DNA from 3 places in the Halomonas huangheensis genome. Region 2 is predicted to be linked to each of the others. Evidence: predicted binding sites of a transcription regulator. Region 2 holds the regulator's gene; each other region holds the start of a gene.
The links. The regulator LexA, encoded in region 2, represses DNA repair genes until DNA is damaged. The targets are predictions, from matches to a motif close to TACTGTNTANNTANACAGTA.

Region 1 (5,693 bases), 1.9 Mb from region 2:
GTAATCGCTTCAATACGCCGCACACCAGAGGCAATACCTGCCTCGGTGACGATGTGGAAGCAGCCGATATCGCCACTACGCTGGACATGAGTGCCGCCACACAGCTCGACGGAGTAGTCGTCGGCACCAATGGTCAGCACCCGAACCCGGTCAGCGTACTTGGCTTCGAACAGTGCCGCTGCGCCGCGCTCCCTGGCCTCGTCAAGCGTCATGGTCTCGACCCGCGTCGGCGCGTTGGCCAACACCTGCTCGTTGACCAGGCGCTCGACTTCCTTGAGCTGTTCGGCCGTCATGGCTTCGAAATGGCTGAAGTCGAAGCGCAGACGCTCCGGCGTCACCAGCGAGCCTTTCTGCTGGACATGATCGCCAAGCACCATGCGCAAGGCCTTGTGCAACAGGTGCGTTGCCGAGTGGTTACGCACGGTAGCGGTACGCAGCGAGGCATCGACCTGCGGAGTCACCTTCGCGCCGACCTCGAGCGAACCTTCCAGCAGGACACCCTGATGCAGGTGATGGCCAGCCTGCTTCTGCGTGTCCTTGACCAGGAAACGCCCTTCGGCCAGCTGTAGATAACCGGTGTCGCCAACCTGACCACCGGACTCACCATAGAAGGGAGTGCGGTCCAGAACGACCACGCCACGCTGCTCGGGCTCGAGAGCGACCAGCGCATTGCCCTCACTATCAAACAGACCGACCACGGTAGCCTCATCTTCGAGGCGTTCATAACCGGTGAAATCGGTCTGACCCTCCAGCTCGATAGTGGCGCCATATTCAGCGCCAAACTGGCTAGCCGCCCGCGCTCGCTCACGCTGAGCCTCAAGTTCACGCTCAAAACCGGTCTCATCCAGGCCGACGCCACGTTCACGGCAGACATCCGCGGTCAGATCGTAGGGGAAGCCATAGGTGTCATAGAGCTTGAAGATGGTTTCACCCGGCAATGTGTCGCCGTCGAGTTCGCTCAGCGCCGTTTCCAGCAGCCCCATACCGTGATCAAGGGTGCGCGCGAACTGCTCTTCTTCCTTGAGCAACACCCGTTCGATCTGCCCACGTGCCTGACGCAGTTCAGGGTAGGCATCGCCCATTTCGGCATCCAGCGCCGCCACCAGACGATGGAAGAAGCTGCCACGCGCGCCCAGCTTGTGGCCGTGACGAATGGCACGACGAATGATACGACGCAGCACATAGCCACGCCCCTCATTGGAAGGCAGCACACCGTCGGTGATCAGGAAGGCACAGGAGCGGATATGGTCGGCGATCACACGCAGTGAGGGCGTAGTGGTATCGGCATGCTCAGTGGCCTCGGCAGCCGCCTTGAGCAGGTTCTGGAACAGATCGATCTCGTAGTTGGAGTGCACGCCCTGCATAACGGCAGCGACACGCTCCAGCCCCATACCGGTATCGATGGACGGCTTGGGCAGCGGGTTCAGATTGCCCTGGCTGTCGCGATCGAACTGCATGAATACCAGGTTCCAGATCTCGATATAGCGGTCACCATCCTCATCCGGACTGCCCGGAGGACCGCCTGCCACTTCCGGGCCATGATCGAAGAATATCTCCGAGCTTGGTCCACAGGGGCCGGTATCGCCCATCTGCCAGAAGTTGTCTTCATCGAGCTTCGAGAAGCGAGTGGGGTCAATCCCCATATCGTCCTTCCAGATACGCTCGGCCTCATCGTCACTGATATGCACAGTGACCCACAACTTTTCCTTCGGCAGGCCCATCACTTCGGTAAGGAAGGTCCAGGCGAAACGGATGGCATCACGCTTGAAGTAATCGCCGAAACTGAAGTTCCCCAGCATTTCGAAGAAGGTGTGATGGCGCGCGGTGTAACCAACATTGTCGAGGTCATTGTGCTTGCCACCGGCACGCACACAGCGCTGAGACGAGGTTGCACGAACATAATCACGCGGGTCCCGGCCAAGGAACACATCCTTGAACGGCACCATGCCGGCATTGGTGAACAGCAGCGTCGGGTCGTTGCCTGGAACCAGTGAGCTGGAGGGCACGCGAGTGTGGCCGTGTTCTTCGAAGTAACTCAGAAAGGCCTGTCTGATATCTGCGCTTTTCATGAAAATTCCGTGGCGATGAGCATGGAAGCCGTCGGGCTGGCTGCGCTATCTGCAGTGCATGCCAGCAGCCTCGGAACGCATCAAGATTCATGGCCCGGGGCTGGTCAAAGGGGAAACATTATAGCGTAGTTGTCAAGCGACTAAAGTGGGGGATATCAACTCATTGCTCGCACTACCCTGTAAAGGCACAGTGCAGCCCCGCCACTTCGGGGCTCGAGCAATATAAAGCCATGAGCTGTTCAGTGTCATCGCTACAGCTGACAGACAAAAGCTCCAGCAAGGTCAGTCAGGGCGCGAGCTCAAGCGTAGCGCTCTCATGGCTCGTGGCTCGTGGCTCGTGGCTGCTACGCTCGCCGCTGCAGGGTTTACTTACAGCTTATAACTTACCGCTTACAGCTCTTCCTCTCCCCCACGCAGTGCATTACGCACCTGCTCAAAATCAAAACCTCGGCCAGCCAGAAAGCGCTCGCGACGCGCGCGCTCGCGAGGAGAGAGGCCTTGTGTCATATCTTCGCCAAAGCGCCGCCGCAAGACCTCACTGGCCCGCTCGCTCCAGTCTACTCCCTGCTGCCTCTCGAGTTCGACCAGGCTCTGGCGTGCCAACTGGCGATCTACGCCTCGCCGCCCCAGCTCAGCCAGCATCTTGATCGGCCCCTGACCGCGTAGTATCCGATCGCGCAGCAAGCACTCGGCGAAACGCTCATCACTCTGCAGCCCTTCATCGGCAAGCTGCTGCAGGGCATCAGCCACTGCGTCACCATCGTGACCTCTTGCCCTCAAGCGTTCCGTCAGCTCGTGACGTGAATATTCACGCCTCGCCAGCAGACGAATGGCATCACCTCGCGGCGTGCTGTCAGCAGCTTTCGCAACATCCCACATCGGTCGGCCTATTCATCAAATACGCATCATCAGATACGCATCGGGCCCCGCCATGCGGAGCCCGAGTGATTCTACCATTATTTCCTGCACCACTCTCGCCACCACTACCACTGCTCTGGTGGCAGATACCGCTACAGCAAGTCATCACCGAGATCTTCACCCACAGGAAGCTCTGCAACCTCTTCCTTCTCATCCTTCTTCGCATCAGGCTGAGACAGCAACTGAGCACGAATCTGGGTCTCGATCTCGTTCAAGATCGCCGGATTGTCCTCGAGGAACTGAGCGGAGTTGGCCTTGCCTTGACCAATCTTGTTGCCTTGATAGCTGTACCAGGCCCCCGCTTTATCGACCAGTTTGCACTGCACACCCAAATCGATCACTTCACCGGCATGATAGATGCCCTTGCCATACAGAATCTGGAACTCGGCTTGACGGAACGGCGGTGCCACCTTGTTCTTGACCACCTTGACGCGAGTCTCGTTACCCACGACCTCATCGCCCTGCTTGACCGAACCGGTACGCCGGATATCCAGACGCACACTGGCGTAGAACTTGAGCGCGTTACCACCGGTCGTGGTCTCCGGGCTACCGAACATGACCCCGATCTTCATGCGGATCTGGTTGATGAACACCACCATGCAGTTGGCGTTCTTGATATTGCCGGTGATCTTGCGCAATGCCTGAGACATCAAACGAGCCTGGAGGCCAACGTGGGAGTCACCCATCTCACCTTCAATCTCGGCGCGTGGCGTCAGTGCCGCCACAGAATCGATGATGATCACGTCGACACCACCGGAACGTACCAGCATGTCGCAGATTTCCAGCGCCTGCTCGCCCGTATCCGGCTGCGAGACCAACAGGTCATCCAGGTTGACGCCCAGCTTCTCGGCATAACTCGGATCCAGTGCATGCTCGGCGTCAATGAAGGCACAGGTCTTGCCATCACGCTGCGCCTGGGCAATCACGGACAGGGTCAGAGTCGTCTTGCCCGAGGATTCCGGACCGAATATCTCGACCACACGGCCATAGGGCAAACCACCAATGCCCAAAGCGATATCCAGCCCCAGGGAGCCGGTGGAGACCGAGGGCATGACAACGCGCGGCGCATCACCGAGCCGCATGACGGTACCCTTGCCGAACTGGCGATCGATCTGGGAAAGAGCGGCGTTCAGCGCCTTCGTACGATTTTCATCCTGCGCCATGGTGGAGCTCCTGTTACCGGTTATCTGTTGACCGTTGTCCTCGAAGTCGCTCGGCGACCCGACAAATTACTGTATGGCTGAACAGTAGTATGACGAAAAATTCCGGCGGCGACCAGTCTTTCGCGTGGTCATGAACAATCCTCCGAAGAATGCACTATCGGGGCTATGCCAAACGCTCGAGCAAACCTTCCAGCGCGGTTACCACTGACTGCTGCCGTACCGCAGATCGATCGCCCTCGAACAGGAAGCGCTGCGCATCAACCCGCCCCTTGACGCTCCACGCCAGCCACACGGTGCCCACCGGCTTCTCAGCACTACCTCCCCCCGGGCCAGCGACACCACTGATCGCCACCCCGGCCTGAGCACCGCTATCGGTACAAGCACCTGCCACCATGGACTCGACCACAGCCTCACTGACTGCGCCGTGCTGCTCGAGTATCGCTGTCGACACCCCCAGCAGGCGAGTCTTGGCCGCATTGGAGTAGGTAACATAGCCCGCCTCGAACCACTCCGAGCTGCCAGCAATATCGGTAATCGCCGCCGCGACTCCGCCACCGGTGCAGGACTCCGCAGCGGTGACACTGATCCCCAGCTCGAGACATCTCTGGCCCAGGCGTTCTGCAAGAGACTGCGATGCTTTCAACAATTCAGACATATAGCCAATGCCTCAGAACCAACACGGCGCCCTACTCGGCGCCGCATTGGTCGTCATGAAATGGTAGGTGCATGCAATCAACAACCGAGCGTCCAGCATCAGCGTCTGGCGATGATCCACACCGCGTGAACAATGCCGGGGATATAGCCGAGAAGCGTCAGTAGAATATTGAGCCAGAAGTGCAGACCAAACCCCACTTGCAGGAACACCCCTACCGGAGGAAGAAGAATGGCCAGAATAATGCGAATAACGTCCATATACGCGCTCCTTTAGCTAGTCAGTCATGTACAGGATCTGCACAAGGCAAGCAGAATGCTACCAACCGGTGTCGTCAATCATGGATGTCACCGATTGATGTCACCATAGCCGAAACAGCGTAACCGTGGGGCCCGATCACTACAAATCACTCGGTGGCAAGTTCACGCAATTTTCAACATTGTCACGGCTCGGGACACACTGTTACGGCTCAGGGCACGCTGTCACAACTCTGGACAAATTGCCCAGCGTTACGTTCCCTGCGGTTGTACTGAATCAACCACAGGACCAGTATCTCCTGCGATTGGGCACATTGAGCTGTAAGCTCCGGAAGGCCTGAACGGCTACAGAATGCCCGTGTCGTCGTGCTATTCTGTGCGATCGCCAGACGCCCATGACGACAAGCCACTCGCCACAGGAATCATCAAGTCCCAATGAACGACATGGCCAAGCCCAGCCCCCCCGCCCATACGCCAATGATGACCCAGTTCCTCAAGATCAAGCGGGAGCATCCCGAGGTGCTGTTGTTCTATCGCATGGGCGATTTCTACGAGCTGTTCTTCGACGATGCCAGGCGCGCCTCGGCGCTGCTCGACATCACCTTGACCCAGCGCGGGCAGTCGGCGGGCAAGC
Region 2 (5,693 bases):
TGGTCGCGAACAGAATACCGATGAGCAGAACCACCAGCAGAATGATGGCCATGATCAGGCCTTTGAGCCAACGCATGAGCGAATTCCCATTGTAAGTCTAGACATCAAGCCATAGAGGCAGGCACCGAATCGTGCCCGCCGGCTCAGTAACCCAGTGCACGGCTGGCGTCTACCTGTTCGCGCAGCTCCTTGCCGGGCTTGAAGTGTGGCACGAATTTGCCGTCGAGAGCGACTGCTTCACCAGTCTTCGGGTTGCGACCAAGGCGTGGCTCCCGGTAGTGCAACGAGAAACTACCGAAACCGCGAATCTCCACTCTACCGCCTTCGGCGAGCGTATCAGTGATGTCATCGAGAATGAGGCGTACCGCAGCCTCCACGTCTTTGGCTGACAGCTCTGGCTGCCGCATCGCAATCTGCTCTATCAGTTCGGACTTTGTCATCGGTCTTCTCCGTGAGTCCCACCTGGGGATGAGCGAAGGTGTCGCTTCCTGCCTCCACAACCCTGGGTTTAGCAACCGGCTTTGCAACCGTATGTTGTTACCGCCCGGAAGGACGGCTTGCAGTCTTCACATGGTTCAGGCTTGCCGCATCTCTTCTAGATAGCATACTTTTCAACTGTTGATAAAACAACGCACTACAATCACTTGCTGGATCAGGGCAGCTGGATTGCTGTTTAGGCAAAATCGCAGCGGCCTCGACAACGGGAAACTTACATTCTGAGGTATAATGTCGCCACATCACCCTAAGGCCAACGAGAGGTTTCCCTTGGAGCAATCATCACCAGCGGCCTCAGCCGCCGAGGCTGAACGCAAGCGCCTGTACTGGCACTCACGCCGGGGCATGTGGGAGTTGGACCTGCTGCTGCTGCCGTTTCTTGAGCATCGTTACGATGAGCTGGGCGACGAGGACAAGGCGTCCTACCGAGAGTTGATCACCGAGGAAGACCAGGATCTGTTCATCTGGTTGATGCGACGAGAGTGGCCGGAAGATGCCAGGCGTCGCAGAATCGTTCAAATGATTGTGGAATATGCCGAGAGTAGCGGTCACGGTCACAATCGCGGCCTCTGAGACTCAGCATCTTGTTCAGGGCGCTCTGGCGGCAGGAGTCTGTTTGCTTGCGGGTTGGCTGACACCTTCTCCGGTTGGGGCGCTCCTGACGGCCTGCGTAGCGGCAGTGCTGATCCAGGCTTGGCGACTGGGCCCTGTAGGACAGTTACGTTGTCTGGTGGATGACGCTGCGTTGGCTTTCCCTGGTTCGGCTGCCTCGGACCCCGTTTCCTCAAAGCCGGGCTCCTCGATCCCGGGGAGTGCGAGTATGTCTTCGGGCCGGATCGGGCTCGAGGCGCAGTTATCGGCGGTACCCGGGCGGTGGGAGTGGCGGAGCCCGGGGCGGGAGCATTGGCAGCCGATCAAGTTGCAGTGTGTGGCGCTCGGTCCCCGGTTGATTGCCTTGCGCTGGAGTGGTTCGACGATCTGGCTCTGGCCGGACGCCATGGCGGATGACGAGCGCCACGCGCTGCGTCGTCATCTATCCGGGTATCCGTTGTATCCAGGTGTCCGCTGAGCTCTTGCCTTGATGAGTTTCTGCCTTGGTGAGCTTCAGGAAAACGGGAGAGACAGCTGTAGTCGGGCTTCTTCCGGCACTAGCCTCACTCCGACACCCAGCAGACGTACAGGACGTCGGGCGCGCTGCCAGGCCTGTTCCAGTAGATGGTCGAAGTTTTCCAGTTCGGGTGCCAGCCCGCGTGCTTCCAGGTTGGTGGTGGTGAAGTCGTCGAAGCGAATCTTGACGAATAAGCACAGCAGCGGCGGGTTGCCGTTGCGCGAAACGCGTTCGCTCAGCTTCTCGCAGAGTGGTGTCAGGGCTCCCTTGACGCTTGGCAGGTCAGGCAGATCACGTTCGAAAGTGGTTTCTACACTGATCGATTTACGCTCGCGTTCGATGTTGATCGGGCGCTCATCGATACCGCGCGACATCTCATACAGGCGGCGACCGAATTTGCCGAATTCATCAAGCAGTTTCTCGATCGGCAGCGCTCGCAGGTCCTCGCAGGTGTGAATGTTCATGGCTTCCATGCGAGCACTGGTCGCGGGGCCGACGCCATGCAACTTCTTGACCGGCAGAGTGCGCACGAAAGCATCGACCTGGTCCGGGCGAATCACCGTCAGCCCATCCGGCTTTTCCCAGTCACTGGCAATCTTGGCCAGAAAGCGTGCCGGAGCCGCACCTACTGATACCGTTATACCCGTGCGCTTGAGGCACTCGGCCTTGAGCCATTGCGCCATCCAGGTGGCGCTGCCCTGGAAAGCCTCGACATCCGTCACATCCAGATAGGCTTCATCCAGTGACAGCGGCTCAACCAATGGCGTTAACTCATGAAAGATCGCCTGAATCCGTGCCGATACTTCACGATACTTGTCGAAATTCGGCGGGACGAGGGTTAGCTCCGGGCACAGACGTAGTGCCCGAGCGGTAGGCATCGCCGAGTGAATACCGAACTTGCGTGCCGGATAGTTGCAAGTCGTGATGACTCCACGCCGTTCAGCGGACCCGCCCACCGCTAGAGGAATATCTCGCAACGCTGGATTGTCGCGCATCTCCACCGCGGCATAGAAGCAGTCACAGTCGGCGTGAAGGATCTTGCGAATAGGCATGGATATCTCTATTCAGCTACGAGCTACGAGCAGCTCGGGCTGTAAGCTGTAAGCCTCAAGCTGTAAGTAAATCCCTGTTCGGGAGAGCCATGGCCTGTGAACTGTGGGGCATCACTGTACAGCTCGTAGCTCGCGGCTCGTTACCCCAGTGACTGTCCGCTGCCGCCGCGTATCACTCCTACTCCAATGCCTTCAATCGACAGGCTGTCCTGGCGCAGGTCGAGTTGAATCGGGGCGAAGTCTTCGTTTTCGGCTTCGAGGGTTACCCGATAGCCATCGCGCTGGAAGCGCTTGACGGTGACTTCTTCCTCGAGGCGTGCCACCACAATCTGGCCGTTGCGAATTCGCTCGGTGCGATGCACGGCCAGCAGGTCACCTTCGAGGATGCCGATATCCTTCATCGACAGGCCGCGAACGCGCAGCAGATAGTCGGCGCGCGGGGTGAAGTATTCCGGAGGTAGGGGGCAGTAGCGGTCGATATGCTCGGCAGCAAGAATCGGACTACCAGCTGCTACTTCACCGATTATCGGCAACCCCTGGGGAGAGCTGGCTTCAGGCTGCGAATCTGAACTGTTGGCAGGATCGCTCTCCTGGGCTGGCAGACGGATACCACGCGAGGTGCCGCGAATTACTCGGATGGCGCCTTTGCGCTCGAGGGCGCGTAGATGCTCTTCTGCTGCGTTGGGAGAACGGAAGCCAAGCGCACGCGAGATTTCGGCGCGGGTTGGCGGATAACCGAGCTCGTTCATGGTCTTGACGATAAAGTCATAGACGTTCTGTTGGCGAGGAGTCAGGGGACGTGTCATTCGGCCTCCCTCAGGCGGCGAGGTTGTGAAGATGAAACTGTGGCCTTCAACGCCACAGGCCCGGTGATCATGGGACTTTATCTGCCAGGCATCTGGCCATGGTCAGACACGTTACTTGGTTAAGTATACAGTATGGACGCCTATCCAGTAAAAATGTTCCTTGCGGGTAATTCCATGGCCTGTTTCAAACATCATCTTCACCACACTGATTGTGGCATCGCGCTTGCTCGCATACACTTTTGGAAGAATTCAAACAATTGTTTCCAACCGGGAAGCGGCAGTGGGTGAATTCAGTATCGGCAACCGGCGCTCTCCCCGCGCCATTTCACCTTCAGCTTTTCCTCTGAAAACGGAGCCTGATTATGGGCCAGCCTGACACCATGACCCGTATCCTCGACACCGCCGAGGTGCTTTTTGCTGAACGTGGCTTCGCTGAAACCTCTCTGCGCAACATCACCGGCAAGGCCAAGGTCAACCTGGCTGCGGTCAACTACCACTTCGGTTCAAAGAAGTCGTTGATCCAGGCAGTATTTGCCCGTTATCTGGAGCCGTTTTCCGAGCGCTTCCACGCAGCGATCGATGCGCTGGAGGCGGATTATGGCGAGAAGGTCATTCCCCTTGAGGTGTTGCTGGAAACCATGGCGCGCACTGTGCTGGAGGTTCCTGCCGAGAAGCACAGTCTCAAGGTATTCATGCGCCTGCTGGGGCTGGCCTATAGTCAGGCGCAGGGGCACTTGCGCCGTTATATTCAGGATGAATTCGGTACCGTCTTTACACGTTTTGTAGCCCTCGTGCGCGAGGCGACCCCAGAGCTGCCGGACGCCGAGCGTTTCTGGCGTCTGCACTTTGTACTGGGGACCGTCATATTTACCTTCTCTGGCCTGGATGCGCTGCGTGATATCGCCGAAAAGGACTATGGTGAGCATGTCTCGGTCAGGGATCTGGTGCGGCGTATGAGTCCGGTTGTCGTTGCGGCCATGAATGCGCCGCTGCCGGAAGGTGGTCTGGAGCAGGCAGAATCCACTAGCGCCTTGGTCAGTGAAGGGAAAGGAGCGGTGAACTGATGCATACACCGGCGCTTGATGCACTGCCGCCAACAGAAGGGAGCTGGGTGGAGGTCAACACCGACACTCAGCGCCTGACGTTCTGGCGCGGCGAGCAACAGGATTGGCATTGTTCAGTGTCTACCGGGGAAGCGGGCACCGGTCAGCGTGAAGGTAGCGGTCAGACACCTCTAGGCTGGCATGTGATACGCGCCTCGATTGGCGCAGACCAGCCTCGCGGCACGGTTTTTCGAGGACGGCGGTCCACCGGAGAGGTCTATGATCAGGCGCTTGGCACCACCCACCCGGAGCGGGATTGGATCCTGACACGGATTCTCTGGTTATCCGGCTTGGAGCCGGGGTTCAATCGAGGTGGTCAGGTCGACTCCCAGCGTCGCTATATCTATTTCCATGGCACCCCGTCAGACCGCCCAATGGGCATCGCAGCCTCCCATGGTTGCATCCGCATGCGTGACGACGACCTGCTGCGACTGTTCGCTGACGCCCCCCCAGGCACCCCAGTCTGGCTGCATGACTGAGCACCAGACCGACCGTAAGCACTGAGTCTAGAGCTGCGAGTTGTACAGCGCTGCTTCGCGGTTAAAAGGCAAGACCTCGGTGTTTGCTTTTTCGAGGGCACACCAACGATTCTTCTTGTCTCTTGTCTCTTGTCTCTTGTCTCTTGTCTCTTGTCTCTTGTCTCTTGTCTCTTGTCTCTTACCTCTTACCTCTTACCTCTTGTCTCTTACCTCTTACCTCTTACCCCTTATAACTCCTACCTACATCACATTCCCCAGTTCGAGAATGGGTAGGTACATCGACAGTATCAACCCGCCCACCAGCACTCCCAGCACCACGATGATCAGTGGTTCGAGAAGTGTCGTCAGCGTATCGGCACGTCGTTCAACGTCTTCCTCATAGTATTCCGCCAGGCGTGTCAGCATGGTATTCAGCGTGCCCGACTCCTCGCCGATCCGAACCAGCTGAATGGCCAACGTCGGGAATTGCCGGCTGTTGTGCATCGCAAAGTACAGCTGCTGCCCGCTGGCGATATCCTCTCTGATGGCGTTGATGGCCTGGCGATAGATATGGCTGTCGGTGGCGCCGCTGGCGGTGGTTAGCCCGTCCACCAACGGAACGTCGGCGGCATGGGTGGCGGATAGCGTACGGCAGAAGCGAGCCACGGCAG
Region 3 (5,693 bases), 330 kb from region 2:
GCGCTGAACCACGCTTAACTACACCACGCCAGTCGCTACTGGCCCCCGCCATAAGAGCTACACCACATTGCGAAAACGCATGATATGGCTGCCATCGAGCGGATCCTCGATCAGGTCCGCATGAACGCCAAAGGTGTGGCGCAGTCGAGTGGAGGTCAGCACCTGGCCGGGAGGCCCGACGTCAATCAACCGCCCCTTGTCCATTACGCCGATACGGTCGCAATTCATGGCCTGGTTGAGATCGTGCAGAGCAATCACCACGGTGACCGGCAGCTGTCGGACCAATTGCAGAATTGATAACTGGTGGCGGATATCGAGGTGGTTGGTCGGTTCGTCGAGCAACAGGATCTTCGGCTGCTGAGCCAGGGCGCGAGCAATATGAATGCGTTGGCGTTCGCCACCGGATAGCGTATGCCAGAGCCGATCGGCAAGATGCCGCATATCGACATCCCCCAGCGCACGTTCGACGACCGCATCGTCGTCGCTGGACCAGGGACGTAGCGGCAAGAGAAATGGTGTACGTCCCAGCGACACGACCTGGCGTGCCGTGACGCGATCCGTGGTATCGGCCTGCTGCTCGACCAGAGCTACGTGGCGAGCAATGTCCCGCCGGCGCATTCCCGACATTGCTCGATCATCCACCATCACCGCGCCACGACGAGGCTTGCGCAAGCCGGCAAGCAGACGCAGCAATGTAGTCTTGCCAGAACCATTTGGGCCGACAAGGCCAAACATCTCGCGGGGCTCCACCTCGAGGCTGACATTATCCAGCAGCCGGCGTCCCTGAACGGTCCATTCGAGCTGTTCAGCACTCAGTTTCATCGTCTTCTCATGCCTCTGATCATGATCAGTGCGAAGGCCGGGGCACCAATCAGCGAGGTGATGACACCGATCGGCAATACCTGCCCTGACACCAGCGTGCGCGAGAGGATATCCGAGCCGATCAGAAAAACCGCACCGGCCAGTGCCGAAGCCGGTACCAGACGAGTGTGACGACTACCGACGATAAAGCGCATGGCATGTGGGATCACCAGTCCGACGAAGCCGATGGCACCGACCATCGAGACCATGACTGCAGTCACCAATGCCATGCTGACAATCAACACGCTGCGCACCGGGCGCACAGCAATCCCCATCGAGGCGGCACTATCGGCACCAAAGGTGAAGACATCCAGAGCCCGCCTGTGCCACAGGCATATCAACAGCCCCGCTAGCGCCGTGGGCACCGCCAGCACCACGTCGTCCCAGCGTACGCCGGAGAGATTGCCCAGCAACCAGAACATGATGCTGCGGGCCTGCTCGGCACTGGCAGATTTGGCGATCATGAAGGCAGTCAAGGCGCTGAACAGTTGTGAGCCGGCAATACCGGCGAGAATGATGACTCCGTTCGCCTGGCTGCTACGCCCGCTCCAGGCACCACCGCTGGCCACATGGGCCAACAGCACCACCAGAGCAAACGCCAGCCCGGCCCCGGCAAAGGCGCCTGCCGAGAGAGTGAAAGCGCCGGCACCGATACCGACGACAGTCACGGCCACCGCGCCGGTCGAGGCACCCGCCGATATTCCCATCAGATACGGATCGGCCAGCGGATTGCGTAATAGTGCCTGCAGAACGACACCGGCCAGCGCCAGCCCGGCACCGCAGCCAGCGGCAACGATGGCACGACTCAGACGGTAGTTCCAGATGATGCCAGCATCTATCCGATCGACCACATAGTTCGCACCCAACAACTGATTGGCCAACACCTTGAGGACAGTCGCCATCGAGATCGATGTCTCTCCGATAGCGGTGCCGGCAATCAATGCGCCAAACAGGATCAGCGGCGTCAACCACACCCAACGCCAACGGAACTCCCTCGGCAGCGCCAGGGAAACAAGTGCAGTATTCATCATGGTGACAAGGACATGGTCGACAGGGCATCGGCCAATGTCTCGAGGCCGAAAATCGTCCGCATGGTCGCACTCATGGCGTGGGCATCCATTTCCACAATATGTCCATTCCTTACCGCCGACATTTCACGGGCCACAGGATCGCTGTGCAGAAAATCAAGCTTACTCTCGACATCATCGGCAGGATAACGGCGGCGATCCATACGCGCGACCACAATGATGTCCGGATCAGCTCTGGCGATGGTCTCCCAGCCGACGGTAGGCCACTCCTCATCGGATTCAATCACATTGCGAATGCCGAGCTTGTCCATCATGTAACCCGGCGCCCCCAGACGGCCAGCGACATAAGGATCAGTCGCCGCATCAGGAGACGAGAACCAGAACACCGCCGACAGATCGTCCGGGAGCTCAAGCCCTTCAGCGCGGGTGATGGCACGGCTCTCACGAGACTTGAGCTCTGCGACCAGCGCATCGCCCTGCTGCCGGGCATCCATGATCATCGCCAGCTCGGTGATGCCCTTGTAGATCGAGTCCGTGGAAAAGGCGGCGACGCGGGTACCGTCACCACCGGTGGCATTATTCTTGGTATCGCAATCGGCGGGCATGATGTAGCTGGCGATGCCCAAGTCATGAAATTGGCTCCGGGTGGCAACGCTGCCAGTGGGGCCGACATGCCACTCATACTGGACAGCGACAAGATCGGGTTTACGATTCACCACTGCTTCGAAGCTGGGATCATTGTCGGCAATACGCTCGATACCGGCATTGATCTCACGGAACTGCGGCAATACCGGGTTGAACCACACCGAGGTGCCGACAACCTTGTCACCCTCCCCCAACGCATAGAGGATTTCGGTGGCGGATTGTCCGATCGTCACCACCCGCTCCGGTGCCGATACGAAGCTGATCTCTCTGCCACAGTTGGCGAGAGACAACGGATAATCGTCAGAGTCTGCCATGGCAAGGGTAGCGGGCAGAATAGACAACATTGCCAGAGCGTGACACGCGAGCTTCATGTATCGATATCCAGGTGGCGGAAATGGAGTACCCTATTCGAGGCAGTTACTAATATACATTAAACACATTAGTTATGATATAACATAACAAAAATATCGAACTGATTACAACAGCACCCTTTGTGCCCATATCGATATTGCAGCCCCGAGCATAAACTATATATTTATACATATACCCAATGGCAGAGAGCACGATCATGGGCTCAGATACCTCCCGGCCAGCCTACAAGGGGCGCGGCGCTACCCTCGACCCAGCCAATCGCTTCGCACCAACCCACAGTGAAGCGGTGGATGACGGCTGGTGGCAGGAACCCGCAGAGACACGCATCGCCACGGTTATCGCCGAGGAACAGGCACGTAGTGCGCTGTCCTGGAACCGTTCGCCGGATCTACCCTTTGACCGTTCCCTCAACCCCTATCGCGGCTGCGAACACGGCTGTATCTATTGTTACGCCAGACCGAGTCATGCCTATTGGGACATGTCACCGGGGCTGGACTTCGAGACCAGGTTGATTGCCCGCACCGGGCTGGTGGAACGCCTGCGCGAAGAGCTCTGCAAACCAGGCTATGAGTGCCGTCCCATCAACCTGTCCGGCAATACCGATTGCTATCAACCCATCGAGGCGGATCTGGGTACGACTCGTGAACTGCTTGAGCTGTTGCTGGAGTGCCGACATCCGCTGACGATCGTCACCAAGGGCAGTCTCGTTCTACGCGACCTTGATCTGCTGACTGAAATGGCACGCCACCGATTGGTACAGGTCTTCGTCAGTCTGACCAGTCTGGATCGCGACCTGAAACGCCACCTCGAACCGCGAGCGGCAAGTCCCGAAGCACGCCTCAAGGTCATTGCCAGCCTCAATCGAGCTGGTGTCCCGGCGGGAACCCTGATTTCGCCTGTGATTCCGGGGCTCACCGATCATGAAATGGAGCGCTTGCTGGCCGCTGCCCACGATGCCGGAGCAGTCAGCGCCAGTTGGATGCTGCTGCGCCTGCCGCTGGAAGTCGCGCCACTGTTCGAAGACTGGCTGGCCACGCATTATCCAGAGCGTGCAGGCCGAGTCATGAGTCTTATCCGGCAATGCCGAGGCGGCGCCGAATATGACAGTCGCTTCGGACACCGTATGCGTGGTGAGGGAGTATGTGCCGAGCTACTCTCGCAGCGCTTCCAGAAGGCATGTCGGCGCCTTGGTCTACCTGGCCGCACGCCATACACCCTCGATACCAACGCTTTCCGTCCGCCGCATGTTCAGGGCAGTCTATTCTGAGTGCTGTCGCTGTGCTCACGGTACACGTTCACATCAGATCGCCAGATTCAGCACAGTCGCTTTTCTCCGTGCTCGTCCAGGCTATGCTTTATATGGAATAACTATATAACGATATAACGATATAGCAGTGTATGGAGAGCCATAATGGACAAGAAACAGGAACAGGGGATTCATGCGCTTTACGCCCGAGACCCTGTTGAAGCGGACCGTTTACTGTGGGGACGCAAGGCCCAACCCGTAACAAGACGCGGCTTTCTGAAGCGCTCCGGACTAGCAGCCATGGCAGCAGCGTTGGGATCAGGTATCCCCTTTGCCCACTTGATGCCTCAGGGGCTGATTCCTGTAGCACTGGCCCAGAGCGATGAGCCGTTCAGTATTGAGGGCAAGGAGGGGCTGACGGTCCTCAATGATCGTCCAATCAACGCCGAAACGCCTGCTCACTTGCTGGACGATGACATCACGCCTGCTCGCTACATGTTCGTGCGCAACAACGGCACGCCGCCGCCACGCGAGGATATCGATCCCGACACGTGGACGCTGGAGATCGCCGGAGAATCCTGCCAGAACCCCACCACCTTCACCATTGCCGAGCTCAAGGAACGCTTCGAGACACACACCTATCAGTTGCAGATCGAATGCGGCGGCAATGGACGTAGCGAGTTCATCCCCGCTGCTGGTGGCAACCAGTGGACCATAGGAGCTGTCGCCTGCCCCACCTTCACCGGTGTCAGGTTGCGTGATGTGCTGGAGGCCTGTGGCATTGCCGATGATGCGGTCTATATAGGCTATTACGGTGCGGACAAGAGTGTCAGCGTCGGCTCGGACAAGGCCCCGATCTCGCGTGGCGTGCCGATGAGCAAGGCGCTGGAGGATGAGTCGTTGATCGCCTGGGCGATGAATGACGAGGACATTCCCTACCAGAACGGCTATCCGCTGCGACTGGTCATGGGCGGCTGGCCCGGCTCGGTATCCGGCAAATGGCTCAGCAGAATCGTGATACGCAATCAGAAGCATGATGGCGCCAAGATGGCTCCGCCGTCCTACAGCGTGCCGAAACACCCGGTTGCCCCCGGTACCGAGCTCAGCGAGGAAGAGTTCGAGACCATCGAGACGATGCCGGTGAAGTCATTGATCACCTTCCCGCGCTCCGGCATCGAGCATGCTCTCGATCAGTCGCTGGAAGTCCGTGGCCATGCCTGGGCTGGCGACCTGTCGGTCTCTACCGTTCACGTATCGATCGACTTCGGAGCCACCTGGCAGGAAGCATCTCTCAAGGATGCCCCCAATCGCCTCGCATGGCAGCGCTTCACTTCGGAAATCACTTTTCCCGAGCCCGGCTACTACGAGATATGGGCGCGCGCAGTGGACAATGAAGGACGCTCGCAACCCATGGTTCTACCGGGCTGGAACCCCAAGGGCTACCTCAACAATGCCTGTCATCGCATCGCGGTCCAGGTGGCCTGAGGAGCTGAGATCATGGCGCCATTACGCTATCACATCATCGGCCTGGTCATTGTGCT

Region 1: the regulator LexA is predicted to act here: its motif matches at 4,218-4,237, upstream of recA (recombinase RecA).
Region 3: the regulator LexA is predicted to act here: its motif matches at 3,060-3,079, upstream of AR456_RS12900 (PA0069 family radical SAM protein).

The regions. Positions count from the first base shown of each region.
Region 1 is NZ_CP013106.1:696,586-702,278, reverse strand. It holds gene alaS (alanine--tRNA ligase) at 1-2,069, opposite strand, end outside; gene AR456_RS03220 (regulatory protein RecX) at 2,460-2,948, opposite strand; gene recA (recombinase RecA) at 3,080-4,150, opposite strand; gene AR456_RS03210 (CinA family protein) at 4,314-4,805, opposite strand; gene AR456_RS20805 (YqaE/Pmp3 family membrane protein) at 4,904-5,062, opposite strand; gene mutS (DNA mismatch repair protein MutS) at 5,495-5,693, shown strand, end outside.
Region 2 is NZ_CP013106.1:2,625,680-2,631,372, reverse strand. It holds gene AR456_RS11525 (LapA family protein) at 1-76, opposite strand, end outside; gene AR456_RS11520 (integration host factor subunit beta) at 144-470, opposite strand; gene AR456_RS11515 (FAD assembly factor SdhE) at 841-1,068, shown strand; gene AR456_RS11510 (hypothetical protein) at 1,316-1,564, shown strand; gene dinB (DNA polymerase IV) at 1,600-2,649, opposite strand; gene lexA (transcriptional repressor LexA) at 2,796-3,461, opposite strand; gene AR456_RS11495 (TetR/AcrR family transcriptional regulator) at 3,824-4,525, shown strand; gene AR456_RS11490 (L,D-transpeptidase) at 4,525-5,043, shown strand; gene AR456_RS11485 (type II secretion system F family protein) at 5,284-5,693, opposite strand, start outside.
Region 3 is NZ_CP013106.1:2,958,567-2,964,259, forward strand. It holds gene AR456_RS12885 (ABC transporter ATP-binding protein) at 58-822, opposite strand; gene AR456_RS12890 (FecCD family ABC transporter permease) at 819-1,892, opposite strand; gene AR456_RS12895 (ABC transporter substrate-binding protein) at 1,889-2,905, opposite strand; gene AR456_RS12900 (PA0069 family radical SAM protein) at 3,103-4,173, shown strand; gene AR456_RS12905 (sulfite oxidase) at 4,318-5,637, shown strand; gene AR456_RS12910 (hypothetical protein) at 5,650-5,693, shown strand, end outside.